One region of the Paenibacillus sabinae T27 genome, then DNA from elsewhere that is predicted to be linked to it. Evidence: a T-box and tRNA genes for the amino acid it is inferred to sense, from the RefSeq annotation. Region 1 holds a T-box; the other holds one or more tRNA genes.

The links. The T-box of region 1 lies ahead of PSAB_RS18650 (arginine--tRNA ligase). A T-box ahead of a tRNA ligase gene usually reads a tRNA of that ligase, here a tRNA-Arg.
Region 2: it encodes a tRNA-Arg, which carries the amino acid that the T-box ahead of PSAB_RS18650 (arginine--tRNA ligase) is inferred to sense. The anticodon was not compared.

What each region holds. Positions count from the first base shown of each region.
Region 1 covers NZ_CP004078.1:4,049,301-4,056,953, reverse strand. Annotated here, with positions in the region: gene PSAB_RS18650 (arginine--tRNA ligase) at 94-1,962, opposite strand; T-box leader at 2,006-2,231, opposite strand; gene PSAB_RS25530 (YjcZ family sporulation protein) at 2,399-2,497, shown strand; gene PSAB_RS18645 (TetR/AcrR family transcriptional regulator) at 2,581-3,276, opposite strand; gene PSAB_RS18640 (ABC transporter permease) at 3,328-4,545, opposite strand; gene PSAB_RS18635 (ABC transporter ATP-binding protein) at 4,542-5,273, opposite strand; gene PSAB_RS18630 (stalk domain-containing protein) at 5,518-6,951, shown strand; gene PSAB_RS18625 (phosphate ABC transporter substrate-binding protein) at 7,013-7,653, shown strand, end outside.
Region 2 covers NZ_CP004078.1:170,374-178,026, forward strand. Annotated here, with positions in the region: gene PSAB_RS00835 (gluconeogenesis factor YvcK family protein) at 1-382, shown strand, start outside; gene whiA (DNA-binding protein WhiA) at 388-1,317, shown strand; gene PSAB_RS00845 (HPr family phosphocarrier protein) at 1,416-1,685, shown strand; gene PSAB_RS00850 (SIMPL domain-containing protein) at 1,837-2,589, shown strand; gene PSAB_RS00855 (DUF3298 and DUF4163 domain-containing protein) at 2,679-3,776, shown strand; gene PSAB_RS00860 (GDSL-type esterase/lipase family protein) at 3,870-4,511, shown strand; gene clpP (ATP-dependent Clp endopeptidase proteolytic subunit ClpP) at 4,573-5,169, opposite strand; tRNA gene PSAB_RS00870 (tRNA-Arg) at 5,463-5,537, opposite strand; gene PSAB_RS00875 (sugar-binding transcriptional regulator) at 5,810-6,874, shown strand; gene gap (type I glyceraldehyde-3-phosphate dehydrogenase) at 6,977-7,653, shown strand, end outside.

The DNA.
Region 1 (7,653 bases):
CCCCCCTCCCAATCAGTCTCCCTACAGCCGATCGGGCTCGAGCAGTCCCAGCATATCCTACAGCTGATCGGGCGCGAACAGTCCCAGCGCATCCTACAGCCGATCAGGCGCGGGCAGGCCCAGCACATCCAGCGCGTCCTTCAGCGTGTCGGCGAATTTCCGGGCCAGCCAGAGTCTGAAGCGCAGCCGCTTGGGCTCGGCCTTCAGGATCGGGCAGGCGGAGTAGAAATTATTGAACAGCGTGGCGAGCGTGTGCGCATAACCGCAGACCGCATTCGGCGCCAGCTCCCGTACGGCCGCATCGAGCGTGTCGGGCCAAAAAGCGATATGCCGCAGCAGCGCGGCCTCGGCTTTTTCCATTGGGTCCGGTATGCAAGCACAAGCTTCTGCCGCCATTTCCGGCGTGATATCCGCGGCTTTCGCCAGAACGCTGACCGCGCGAGCATAGGAGTACATCAAATACACGCCGGTGTTGCCGGATATTTCCGTCGCTTGACGCAGATCGAACACGACCTCGGTGCCGAGGTTGAAGCGCAGCAGGTAGTAACGGATCGCGGCAATAGCGATGTCCCGGCTGGGAAGTCCGCTTTGATCGGCGCGGGTCCGCTCAATGCTGTCCTCCATAAGATAAATCAGATCACTCACCTTGATGCCTATGCCCTGACGCCCCGACATGGCGTATGAGGCTTTCCCGTCCGAAATATCGATGCCGAGATCGGCGGCTGAAGCGGGACTAAGAGAAACGACGCCGTATCCCGCATGGTGGAGCTTATCCGACTGAGCTGAATATCCGAGCGCTCGGAGCGCCTCTTTAACCATTGTCTGGGGATATTCCTGTCTGGAATCAATGACATTAATGACGATATCTGCTCTGCCGAGCGGGAGATGATCTCCCCCTTGTACCGTCGTATACAGCCCTTCTGTAAATTTTTTATAGGTGAAATCCTTGTCCAGCAGCCCGAATTTCCAGAGATGGTAGGCAATATCCTTGGCCGTGTAGGTCAAAATCCCGTTCGAACGCACCAGCACCTTATCCGAGGTGTGCTCGGCATCCTGCACTCCCGGTTCCGTTCCCTGCTTCAGCACCCAACAGCCCGCGAGCTTGCCTTCCATTTCCCGGTAAAAATAAGGCGTCTCCCGCAGCCGCTCAAACGCCGCTGACCAGAATCCTTCCCGGACAATGCTGCTTTCCCAGACGAGCAGATCGTATTCGATGCCGAACGGCCTCATCTCCTCCACATGCTCCCGAACGATCCGTTCGGCGGTCAGGCTGCCGAGCCATGCGACATTTCCCGTCCCTTCCTCCAGCTCATGCAGCGTTTCGGCGCGTTTGGCCGCCAGCTCCGGATTCACGGTATATTCCCGGTTCACCGCCGAGTAGATGTCCCAGCAGTAATCACCGAACCGGACATGCTCACCGCTTAAAGGCACATTCAGCAGACCGACGACGGTATCCGCCAGCTGGTTGCCCAGGTCATCGATATAGTTGTGGACCTCGACCGTATATCCGATTCTTCTTAACATGCGCACGAGCGTGTCGCCGATGCAGGAATTCCGAAGGTGGCCAATGTGCATCGATTTGTTAGGATTGACGGAGGTATGCTCGATGATCACTTTTTCCCCTGGCGCCGGAGGAAGCTCGAATTGGTGTCCGGCCCACGCGCTCCAGCGGATATGAACGTTGAGAAAGCCTGGAGCGGCCGTGTTCGCTTTTTCCAGCAAGCCTTCCGCCAGACCCGATGCCTCCAGTTCTTCCCGGATCAGCTGAGCAATGACAAGCGGCGGTTTCCGCAGAGTTCTGGCAAGCTGCATGGCAATATTGCTTGAATAATCACCGTGCTCCGGGTTCGCCGGCTGCTCCACGGCCACGGTCAACCCTTCGGGAATCTCCGCCCCAAGACACTCCATGACCCGTATAACGCTTTGCTCCACCGCTTGCTGAATGATCCGGCTTAATAACATCCTCACAACCTCCTTCTGATAATAAAAAAAGCCCGCGTCTCCAAAAAGAGACGAGGACTTGTGTTCTCGCGGTACCACTCTACTTGCCAAGACCGGATGGCCCTGACCGCTTATAGGATAACGGACCTGTACCGGGGCTTCCTACTAAGAGGATCGTTTCGGAAGTCCGTCTCCCGGGTGCGCTTCATGAAGGTCTGCCGCCGGCTTCCACCATCCCGGCTCGCTGGGCATCAGGGGCCCTTCACTAATCTCCCGATCATCGACTGTCTGTGAATATGTTGTTCAATCGGACGTGCAATGGTTTCTTCTTGTTATAATCGATTTTTTGGGAAAAAGCAATGGATTCTTCGTTTCATTTGTTTGCCGAAATTCCCGGACGGGCATGACAGCTGCTGCATAATCTAGTGACATATCCCAATGCAGAGGAGGAATTACCGTGGGTGAAGCTAGAGACCTGGGCTGCATGACTTCGACAAGCGCGATTCTGGTACTGTTCATTCTGCTCGTGATCATTACTAAAGCTTGGTGTGTATAATTGTCCGCGTAACGAGAAATCCCGCCGGGCCTGAAGGCCTGACGGGATTTTTTTGGTCGAAGCCGCCTTCGCAGGTATGCTCCTTAGACGTCCGAATTTCCGGGATCAGCCGAAATGCCGTGTTTAATGAGCCGGATCAGCAGCTCGATTTCTTCTTCGTCGTTCCATTCCTTGTCGGGCTGCAGCAGCAGGCGGGTCATGATGTAGCCGATGATCGCGGATGCGGTAAAACGAATCACGGTCGGCGCCGGGACGTCGATAATTTCCCCTTTTTGCTTAAAGTGCTCGACTTGGGCGGAAATCCTTTCAAAAACCTTGCTCATAATATCTTCCATGAACTGATTGCGCAGGCTTGGATGAAAGGGAATTTCCTGAATGAGGATCTGCAGGATCTTAAAGTTCTTCCGGGCAAATTCCAGCCGGTTCCGGATCAGGGAGCGGAGAAAATCCTCGTAACTGTCAAAAGATTTATCCAGCAAATTACCAAAATTCCTTATGACAAAAGGGGCGAGCATACGGCTCATCGTCGGCCCCACAATGGACAGCAGCAGATCCTTCTTGGTCTTGTAATAGCGAAAAATCGTTCCCTCCGCCACCCCGGCCTTCTGTGCGATTTCACTGGTCGCCGTGCCCGCGTACCCTTTTTCCGCAAACACATCCACGGCCGCCTGCAAAATCGCAACCTGTTTCGGCGTCATTTTCTCGTCAGCGCCAAGGGCAAGCAGCTCCTGAGCCCAGTCTTCCGTATTGTTGTCGGCAGAAAAATGTTCGGCCATCATGGCAACCCTCCAAACTTTATCAGCTTATATTACCATATTTACGGAATGAAGTTACATTTTGCGGTGTTTACGGAGGGCCAGCACGTTCAGAATCATGAACAGAAGCGAAAAAGCGATCAGCACAACCACATCGGTTTCAATCGCAGTCCAGCCTTTGCCCCGGATCATCACGTCCATCATCCCTTGCGCCCCGTAGTATAACGGAGTGGCATACCCGATCCGCTGAAGCCACAGGGGAAGCGTGTCGAGCGGAAACAGTCCGCTCAGGAAAATCTGCGGCACAATGACAAGCGGGATGAACTGAATCATCTGTAGCTCGTTCCCGGCGAAAGCCGACAGCAGCGTACCTAGCGTCAGAGCCGTCATCGACAGCAGCAGCGTGATCAGCAGGACATAGCCGAAGCTCCCGGCCATCATAATGCCCAGCACCTGAATGGAGAACCAGGAAATGAGCAGGGCCTGGAACACGGTAAAAATACCGAAGCCGATAACATAGCCGATGACGATTTCCCACCGTTTAAGCGGAGTGGCGAGCAGGCGCTCCAGCGTCCCTGTCGTCCGTTCCCGAAGAAAGGAGACCCCGGCAATCAGGAAGACGAAAAAGAAGACGAATACGCCGATCATAATCGGTCCGAACCGGTCGATGGTCTTCATGTCGGCGGAGCCGTACAGGTAGCTGATTTGCGGTTGGGCGGCAGGCTGCACCTGTTGTCTCTGGGTTTGCTGTCCCTGTACCTGCTGTCCCTGCGCCTGTTGTCCCTGAGCCTGCTGTCCCTGAGCCTGCTGTCCCTGCGGTTGCTGTCCCTGCGGTTGCTGTCCCTGAGCCTGCTGTCCCTGCGTTTGCTGTCCCTGCTGTCCTTGTGTCTTTTGTCCCTGCGCCTGAGCTGACCCGGTTGCTCCCAGGTCCCTTGTCGCCTGTTCCAGCGCCTGCATAACGGCCCGATTGGCAGTCGGATTGCTTCCTTCCAGTACGACCTTCGGAGCGCCGATACCCGCGGTGATCATTGCGTCGATCGTTCCGTTTTTCAGCGCCTGAACTCCGTCTTCCTCCGAGTCATACTTCACAACCTTGGCGTCATGTTTGGCCAGCGCTTCCGACAGGACGGCCGCTTGACCCGACACGCCGATATTTGGTTTATAGGCATTGCCGCCAAATACGAGACTCATCAGGCTGAGAACGAGCAGGGGGGCGGCGAACATCAGAGCCATCGTTCTTTTGTCGTGAATGAACTGCCGCAAGATACGCAGCGTAAGAGCGCGGATTCTCATGGACGCACACCTCCGTAATATAAAAATGCTTCTTCTATAGAAGATGAACCCGTTGCCCGAAGCAGATTGGCGGGAGTATCCTCAGCAAGCAGGTGGCCTTCCCGGATCATGCCGAGCCGGTCGCATTTTTCGGCTTCATCCATCACGTGGGTCGTCAGCACTATGGTCGTTCCCCGTTCATTCAGAGCTCTAAGCTCCTTCCAGATGGACATTCGCAGCACCGGATCGATCCCGACCGTCGGCTCATCCAGAATAAGCAGCGGCGGTTCATGCAGCAGCGCGATGGCCAGCGACAGTCGGCGTTTCATCCCCCCGGAGTATTGATCGACTCTTTTGCGAAGATGCTCTTCCAGACCTACAATCTCCATAACTTCCTTAATTCGGCGGTTTCTCTGTTCTTTCTTCAATCCATACAGCGAAGCGAAAAATTCCAGATTCTCCTTGGCGCTCAGCTCGCTGTACAAGGCGTCGGATTGGGCCATATAGCCGATTTGTGAAAGCAACGAAAGCTTGGGAACCTTCACTCCTAGCACATGGACTTCCCCCGAGTCGGCTTCATCGATTCCGGTCAGCAGCCGGACCAGCGTCGTCTTGCCAGAGCCCGAAGGGCCCAGTAGGCCGAAGGTCTCGGCTTTATGCACCTCAAGGCTGATGTCCTCCAGGACAACTTTGCTTCCGAAGGCTTTGCGAATATGCTCCACTTTAATCACCGGGGCTTCACGGTTCATGCGAATCTCTCCGTTCTTCATCAAAATGAGTGAGTACTCACTCAATATATTAAATCAGGCAGCGCCAATTGTAAATCTTTTTTCCCACGTTAATTCTGAGTTAACAAAACGGCTGAAATCCGGCCGAAACCACATGAAAAATATGGACAACTTCATCTTTGGAAAATATTTCTCGGCAACAGATTTTACAACCAAGGCGGAAAATTACTTTAGCAGTTACCTATATGAAAAAGGGTGAATTCATTTGAAAAGAAATCAGTTGTTAGGCGTACTGATGGCTTCGGCACTTCTGGTCTCGGCAGGCGAAGCAAGCGTGTACGCGGCGGCAGGACCGGTCAGCAAACCATCCTCCGTTAAAGCATCCGTTAAGGCGACGGTAAAAGTGAAAGAAGGAGTTAAGGCTTGGACGGTAAACGGAGCCCAAACCACTTTCAAAACGGTAGATGCCGGCGGATATAAGCTGTATTCCATCAGCCAACTGGCCGCTTCCCTCGGCGCAAGCATCGCTAATGAGTCGGGAAGCCTGGTGCTGAAGGACAAGGCGGGAGTACATACGATTAAATTGAAAGCCGGATCCAAGAGCTACACGCTCGACAGCGTAAAACACAATTTTACGACAGCACCGACCGTTTTCGGCGGCAAGCTGTACGTTGAACTTAGCGCAATCGTTAACGGTCTGGGCGGAGAGCTGTTCGGCAGCCCGCTGCAAATTCTTGGCACAGCGCGTCTGCAAGGCGAATTTGATACAATCCATTGGGCCGCTGACGGAACGGTTCTGGCGAACCTGGAAAGCGAAACGACGCAAATTTACAAGTTTGGGGCAAATCCGGGCAGCTTCGGATTGTTCTCGAGCGATGACAAAGCCTCGGATTTCGCAGTTTCGGGCGACCGTCGTTACGGTGCTTTCACCGATGAGACCGGCCTGCTGTACGTCATTGATTTGACTTCGGGTGCGGTGAAACCGGTCGGAACCGATACCTCCACCAAGACAGACCTTACCTGGTCGACGGACGGCAAGATCATCTATTTTATCCAAGGGGACAAGCAGGAGAAGATTTCCCAGATTTCGGTTGATACCGGCGCTGTAACGGAGCTGCTGGCCGATAAGGTGGAGAACAAATCCGAACTGCATATTTCCGCGGACGGAAAGAGAGCGGTCTACATCGTCAACATTACCGGAACCGCCAAAAATGACGCCGACAGCACGGAAGATTCCCTGACGGTCGACTTCAGCAAGGCGGGAGAGCAGCTGTATCAGCTTGACCTGTCCACAAAGGACGCGAAGCCGGCCGCTCTGACCACCTCGGACGACAATAAGCTGTATCCGGAAATTCAAGCTGACGGAACGGTGGTTTACTTGAGCGCAGACCCTGAAGGCAAAACGGTCAACACGCTGAAGACAGTGAAGCCGGACGGTACTACCGCCAATATTGCGCTGGATATCGAAGTGAACTGGGCTGAGGCCGCTGCCGGCGGAATTATCGCATCCGGAACGGCTGCTGACGGCACTTCCCGCATTTATTCCGTTACGGTATCCGGTTCTTCGCAAGAGCTGTTCCGCACCAAGGCCGACATTTCCGAAGTCGCGGTTTCCGCTGACGGAAGCAAGCTGGCTGTAATCGTAGGCGGCAAGCTGGTAACAATCGAGAACGGCAAGTCTGTGCAACTGACACGATAAGACCGCTTTTTCAATAACGACACTAACTTTAGACGGCTGTACGCCGAGAGGAGAATCAACCATGAAATTTTTCAAAAAAATCACATTTACAGCTTTGGCTGCCGTATTCGCTGTTTCGGCATCTTTCGCGGGAGGAGCATCCGCAGCAGGTAAGCTTTCGGGCAAAATTACGGTTAACGGTTCGACAGCTCTGCTGCCGCTGACGCTGCAGGCCGCCAAGGAATTCCAAAGAACGAATCCTAAAGTAAGAATCGCCGCTTCCGGCAAAGGCTCTGTTACCGGACCGCAAGCCGTCAAGAAAGGCATCGCCGATATCGGCGCGTGCGACTGGGATGCCAGCACCGACGTTCCCGGCTTCAAAGCATTCAGCGGACAAGTAGCGAACAAGGTTGCGGTTATTCCTTTTGCTACGATCGTGAACAAGAATGTCGGTGTAGACAACCTGACTACCGATCAGCTGAAGGGCATTTTCTCCGGTAAAATTACGAACTGGAAGCAAGTCGGCGGCGCTGACGCGGATATCGTCGTCATTACCCGCGCTTTCGGCTCCGGCACACGCGTTAACTACCAGGCCAAGGCTCTGGCAGGCGGCGATATTGTGAAGAAAGAGAAGAACTATAAAGAAGTTGGCTCCAGCGGCGATATGAAAACAGCAGTGGGAACGACTCCAAACGCTATCGGTTATATTGATTTGGTCTACGT
Region 2 (7,653 bases), 1.4 Mb from region 1:
TCTGCTTGTGCCGAAGCTGGCGGAGGCCGTTGTCGCCTCATGCGCGGTGAAGATGTTCATCTGCAACGTAATGACCCAACCGGGGGAAACGGATAACTACACCGTGAGCGATCATTTACAAGCCGTGTACGATCATATCGGCATGCATCTGTTCGATTATGTCGTCGTGAACAACGGCGAAATCCCGCCCGAAGTGCAGCGGAAATATGCCGAAAAAGGGGCGAGCCCCGTAGAACTGGACCAGAAGGCGATTGATGATCCGCGATATGAGCTGATTGCCGACAAGCTGGTTTTGTTCCGCACCTATTTGAGGCATGATACGGATAAATTGAGCCATCATATTTATAAGCTCATTCAGGATTGGATAACACGAAAGAGGTGAGAACCTTGTCTTTTGCGGCGCTAACCAAAAAAGAACTGACGATGGTTGAGAGCGGCCCGTGCTGCGAGAAAGCGGAAATGTCGGCGCTGATCCGGATGAATGGATCGGTGCAGCTTTCAAGCAAAAGGATCGTCCTCGACATCTCAACAGAAAATGCCGCGATTGCAAGGCGGATTTATTCCTTGCTTAAGAAATATTACCAGGTTCATACCGAGCTTCTCGTGCGTAAAAAAATGCGTTTGAAGAAAAATAACGTCTATATCGTCCGTATCCCCGCCCGCGTGCAGGAAATCCTGAACGACCTTAAAATCGTCTCGGAGGGCTTCATGTTTACGGATGGCATCGACGAAAGCATTGTCCGCAAGAACTGCTGCAAACGCGCGTATCTGCGCGGCGCCTTTATGGCGGGCGGATCGGTGAACAACCCGGAAGGTTCGTCCTACCATCTGGAGATCGCCTCCATGTATGAGGAGCACTGCAAGGCGCTGGTGAAGCTGGCCGGCGAGTTTCATCTCAACGCCCGCTGTATCGAGCGCAAGAAGGGATTCATCCTCTACATCAAGGAGGGCGAGAAGATCATCGAGTTCCTCAGCCTGATCGGCGCCCACCAGGCGTTGTTCAAATTCGAGGATGTGCGTATTATGCGCGACATGCGCAACTCCGTCAACCGGATTGTGAACTGCGAGACCGCGAATCTCAACAAGACGATCAGCGCGGCAGTGCGCCAGATTGAGAACATCAAGTTTCTGGAGAAGGAAATTGGGCTTGAGAATTTGCCAGACAAGCTTCGCGAAGTGGCCGAGGTCCGCCTGTCCCATCCCGATATCAATCTGAAGGAAGTCGGCGAGATGTTGAAAGGCAACGTCAGCAAATCCGGCGTCAACCATCGGCTTCGGAAGATAGACGAGCTGGCGGAGAAGCTTCGGAGCGAATGATTATTTTTCTTCTAGTGTCGTTTAGGTTATAATGATATAATATGATAAAATTTACTGTGAAATTTTTGGGCACATCTTAATTAGGGGGTAAGCGTTTCATGACAAAGCACCCGGTAGTCGTCCGGTTGAAGACGGGGCTCCATGCTCGGCCGGCAGCGTTGTTCGTGCAGGAAGCCAACAAGTTCTCATCTGAGATTTTCGTCGAAAAAGACGATAAAAAAGTTAACGCCAAGAGCATTATGGGGATTATGAGCCTTGCGATCAGCTCCGGCACGGAGATTTATATCAGCGCTGAAGGCGCGGATGCCGATCAGGCCGTAACCGCGTTGACGAGCCTTGTCAGCAAGGAAGAGCTGGAGAATCAATAACAGTATTCGCAGCACAGCCCTATTTATGGTATGACCAAAAAGCCCGCCTGAGGGCTTTTTTTATTTTTGTCCCCATGCAACATTTGCCAGGCCTTCTCGTCTAGTAGGTACGATTGCAATCACGTAACTCATATGAAGGAGGATGGCAAAAATGAAGAAATGGATCAAGTCGGTCCTGTCCGTGTTTGTTGCAGGAAGCTTAATGGCGGGGGGCGTGGCGTTAAGCGGCGTATTCGATAAGCCGGAGAAGGCTTTTGCCGAAGAGGTGCAGAAAAATATCGTCAGTGTCGTTGGCAAGGGAGAACTGTCGATGAAGCCGGATATCGTCTATCTGTCGATCGGAGTCGATACTTCGGCGTCAACCGCCCAAGAGGCCCAGAAGACCAATGGAGCGAAGATTCAAAAATTGACGGTGCTGCTCAAGAATACGTGGGGCATTAGCGACAAGGATATCCAAACAAGCGAGTTCTTCGTACAGCCGAACTATACGTACAACGACAAGGAAGGCCAGCAGGTGAAGGGCTACAATGCGCATCATGTTTTGCAGGTCGCATACCGTGATCTGAACAAGGTGGGCTCGCTGCTTGATGCGGCTTCCGAGGCGGGCGCCAACAATATCGGCAATGCCCGTTTTGCGGTAGAGGACACTTCGGCGTTCGAGGCGCAGGTCATTGAGAAGGCGATGGCCAACGCCGATGTGAAAGCGGGCGCCATTGCCAAAGCCGCGAAGAGAACGCTCGGCCAGGTGCTGACCGTCAGCCAGAACGACGTCGGCGGGGGCCCGATTCTTTATGAAATGAACCAAGCGAAGTACGCCGCCGCTGACAGCGCAGGCAGCACCGCGGTTCAGCCGGGAGAAGTGAAGATTACGACCCAGCTTAACGTGATCTATCAACTGAACTAGCAGGCCGTACAACTAACGAGATGATAAGAGGCTTTTATCGCAAGCTTGGAGGCGAAAAGGCCTCTTTGCGTAAAAAGGAGAATGGTACCATGAACAAGACGAACAAGCTTGCACGCACATGGGGAGCCGGAATGTTGGCGGCAGCGCTGCTGCTGGGCGGGACGGTTGTTTCTGCCGGAACGGGTGAAGCCGCGCCGGTCAAGGCTAAGGTTAAGGCCGGTTATTCTCTGGTTGCCTTGAAGTACAATGGAACCCTTACGATGCAGCAGGGCATTTTCCGAGAAGGAAAGCTATGGATTCCGGTGACTTTTTTGAAAAATACTCTGGGCATGCCGATCACCTATAACAAGGCGGAGAACAGCTATACCGCCGGGCAGGGAATCCGTCAGACCAAGCTTACGGTTACCGTATACGGAATCTCAATTGCGGTTAACGGGTATTTTATCAACGAGTATGAGGGCCGCAGCTACAATAACCGTCTTTACGTACCTTTTGGCCTGCTCAGTGATTATCTCGGCTACCGTGGTGACTTTAGCGCTTCTTCCGGCAGATTGAATATAATGAACCGGCCGCTGAACAAGGTGACGGTAACGACGGAGACGTATGCCAAGGAGATTGGGGACTCAGCCATTAGGCTGAATTATCCGCAGATTGCGGGCCTTGCGGAAGCCTCCGCGCAGAAGAGCATTAACGATACGCTAAGACAAGCCGCAATGAGCTTTGCCGAAGATGCTGACAGGGCGATTGCCGAGAAAAGCGAGCAGGACCGTCCGTATGAATTCGACTCGAATTACGTTGTGACCTATAACCAGAACGGTGTGCTGAGCCTGGTCATGGACCAGTACGCCTACACCGGAGGCGCCCACGGCATGACGCTGCGCCAGGCCTTTACGTTTTCGCTGAAGGATGGCAAGCGCCTGCTGCTCAAAGACTTGTTCGGAGCCAATCCGAATTACAAAAAACTGCTGAACGAGAAGGTCGGCAAGCTGTTAAGGGCGGATGAAGGCTATTTTGGCGGTTTCACCGGCCTGAATACGGAGAAATATTTTTACCTTAAAGACGGCCGTGTGGTGCTCTTCTTTCAATTATATGAATATACCCCGTATGCCGCAGGCTTTCCGGAGTTTACCTTTACCTTTAATGAGCTGCTGCCGGACGGAAGCAATCCGTTCGCCCGTTTAAAATAGTTGACTGAACCTGGATATTCCCCCGTTGCGAGAACGGCTTGCCGTTCATATGCTGAATGGTGACCGAGCCATAAGCGGGGAGGGGAGAATGTCATGGTTTACCACTATACGGCGATTGGCGATTCGCTGACCACCGGCTTTGGAGCAATGCCCGGAAATGGCTTTGTTCCCGTTTACCGGCGGATGTCGGAGATATCGCTCCGTACTTTTGTCGCTTATACGAACCTGGGAATCAACGGCTTGACTACAGCCGAGCTGAAGAAGCTAGTAAAATACAACCCGCTGTTTCGCCAATCACTGCGCGAGGCGGATATTATTACGATTTCGATCGGCGGCAACGACCTGATCCATGTCGCGAAGGCGGGGGGGCAGTCCCACTTGCCGTCTTCAGTCTATCAAAAAGCCCTGAAAGAATCCGGGCGCAATTTTGCCGGTATCATGGGACAGATTCACCAAGCGAAGGCAGGCGCCGGCAAGCCCTATATTATACGAATTGTCGGATTGTATAATCCGTATCCTACGCTGGAAGAGGCTTCAGGCTGGGTCCGGCAGTTCAACCGCCAACTGGCGCAGTATTGCAGTAAGGAATGCGGCTTTGCCGATATTTACGGAACGTTTGCCGGACACGAGCGGGAATTGCTCTCGATCGACCATCTTCACCCGAATGGAAAAGGCTACCGCGTGATTGCCGAGCGGCTGCACTCGATGGGGTATGGAAATCTGAACTCCAATTAACAACACAAAACACCCTTTGCCCACAATTGTGAACAAAGGGTGTTTGCATTTTTATGGAAGATTAGGCGCCAACGGAGGTTGTATTCTCGATGACTTTGTCGACAAGGCCGTATTCGGCTGCGTCCGCTGCACTCATGAAGTAGTCGCGGTCCGTGTCCTTCTCGATGCGCTCCAGCGGTTGGCCGGTGCGTTCAGCCAGAATCTTGTTCAGCTTGTCGCGCATTTTCAGGATGCGGCGGGCGCGGATCTCGATGTCCGTAGCTTGTCCTTGGGCTCCGCCCAGCGGCTGGTGAATCATAATTTCGCTGTTCGGCAGCGCATAGCGTTTGCCTTTGGCTCCGGCGTTGAGCAGGAAGGCGCCCATGGAAGCGGCGAGACCGACGCAGATCGTGGAGACGTCAGGCTTGATGTACTGCATCGTATCGAAAATCGCCATGCCAGCGGTGATGGAACCGCCCGGACTGTTAATGTACAAGGAAATATCTTTCTCCGGGTCCTCGGCGGCCAGGAAGAGCATTTGTGCGATGATGGAATTGGCTACCACGTCATTGACCTCGGTTCCAAGGAAAATGATGCGGTCCTTCAGCAGACGGGAATAGATGTCATACGCCCGCTCGCCGCGGTTGCTTTGTTCTACGACCATAGGAATGTAACTCACGTGGAAAACCTCCTTAGAATTAGATCTTCAATAATGGATTTCGTACAGCTTCATTTTAGAAGGACAAGGATTTATATGCTGTGCGCATGTCTTCATCTTTATCCCCTGTACGGGAAACGAGAAGCCGCTCTTAACCAAGCCGGCATAGCCGTTTCTTCATTAACTCTTACCGTATTACCCACATGATAAACAAATTCAAACAAAAAGTCAAAGAAAGTCAAACTGTCCTCACAAAAAAAGCGCCATCTCATGGCGCTGGGTTAAATACACAAGGTTTGGTTAATCAAATAATGTGGCGCGCCCGCCAAGAATCGAACTTGGATCTCAGGCTTCGGAGGCCTACGTCATATCCATTGGACCACGGGCGCAACAGAAATTATTATAATATAAAATTCGAAGCATTGCAACTCCCAATTATTGATACAGATCTCTGGCAGCGATCTTTCGTCAACGCAATGCCGGTGTCGATGCAGGTGTCGATGCATAAGAAGAAAAGAGGTTGTGAATTCTAGTTTCGGAGCCCTTGCGTTCAGGGCAATATTTGGGTAGAATATTGGTGGGACTTAAAAAGTTAACCCGGGACGTTTTAAGACCATAGAGAAGGGGAAGACGAGAAAGACGAAGTTGCAGGAGTGAAAGCATGCGTAATTTATTGGAAATCCAAAAGCAGCTTCTGCCTGATCTCATGGAAACCCTCAAAAGACGGTATACGATTCTTCATCAGATCCTGTTGTCGGATATTATCGGCCGCAGAACGCTTGCCGCTTCGCTTGATATGACCGAGCGGGTGCTTCGTGCGGAAACGGACCTTCTGAAGTCGCAGGGGCTCATTGAGATCGAGAGTGTTGGCATGCGCATCAGCGATGCCGGACGGAAACTGCTTGATTTGCTCGAGCCTGTGGCCAAAAGCCTCTTTGGCCTTGATGATCTGGAAGAGAAAATTCGTTCAAGCTACGGTTTGAAGAAGGTTATCGTGGTGCCGGGAGATTGTGAGGCTTCACCTTTTACCAAGAGAGAGCTGGGAAGAGCCGGGGCCAGAGCGCTGCTGAGCGTGCTGCGTACCGACGATACGGTTGCCGTTACCGGCGGTTCGACATTGTACGAATTGGCGGAGCAGATGACCTCTCCAATGTCCTTGTCTTACAAAGAAGTCTTGATTGTACCGGCAAGAGGCGGGCTTGGAGAGAGTGTGGAATTTCAGGCCAATACCATCGCTTCAACGATGGCCAAGCGGATCGGAGCGCATTACCGGCTGCTGCATGTGCCGGACTTGCTAAGCGAGGATGCCTATCAATCGCTGGCGCATGAACCGAATATTTCAGAAATTGTACAGATTATCCGCCGTTCGAGAATTATCGTGCATGGAATCGGAGATGCTGTGGAAATGACTCGCCGCAGAAACCTGGACGAGGAAACCGTCAGCAAGATCAAGGATGCAGGCGCCGTTGCCGAATCCTTCGGTCATTACTTTAACGAACAGGGCAAGGTCGTTCATTCCATGCTGACCATGGGACTTCGTCTTGAGGACATTCTTCGGACGGAAGTCGTTATCGGCATAGCCGGAGGAAAGCGCAAGGCTAAAGCCATCCACGCCGTGCTAAGGTTCGGCCAAGAGGACATACTCGTTATAGATGAAGCCGCAGCGGCTGAAATCGTCAGGGAGATCGACGAATATAGCGCTGCCTCCGAGCAGATTCGGCATTAGACGAGCATTGGCATTTTTTATGCTTTATACTTAACTTGTTGTCTTGATAAGCCTTAGGCTTGTCTTGAATAAATAAAAACGAATTTTAGGAGGAACTATTCAATGACTGTAAAAGTAGGTATTAACGGATTTGGACGTATTGGCCGCCTCGCATTCCGCCGTATTCAAGACGTGGAAGGAATCGAAGTTGTAGCGATCAATGACCTGACCGATGCCAAGATGCTGGCGCACTTGTTGAAATATGATACAACTCAAGGCAAATTCCAAGGCGAAGTTGAAGTTCATGACGGATTCTTCAAAGTGAATGGCCAAGATGTTAAGGTTCTGGCTAACCGCAACCCTGAAGAACTGCCTTGGGGCGACCTGGGCGTAGATATCGTTCTGGAGTGCACAGGCTTCTTCACTTCCAAAGAAAAAGCTGAGCTTCACCTGAAAGGCGGAGCGAAAAAAGTTGTTATCTCCGCACCTGCTACAGGCGACATGAAAACTGTTGTATACAACGTTAACCATGACGTTCTCGACGGTTCCGAAACTGTTATTTCCGGCGCATCCTGCACAACGAACTGCCTGGCTCCTATGGCCAAAGTTCTGAACGACAAGTTCGGTGTGGTTGAAGGCCTGATGACTACAATCCACGCTTACACTGGCGACCAAAACACGCTGGACGCTCCGCATGCCAAAGGCGACTTCAGACGTGCGCGTGCTGCTGCTGAGAACATTATCCCTAACACGACTGGCGCTGCAAAAGCAATCGGCCTTGTTATTCCTGAGCTGAAAGG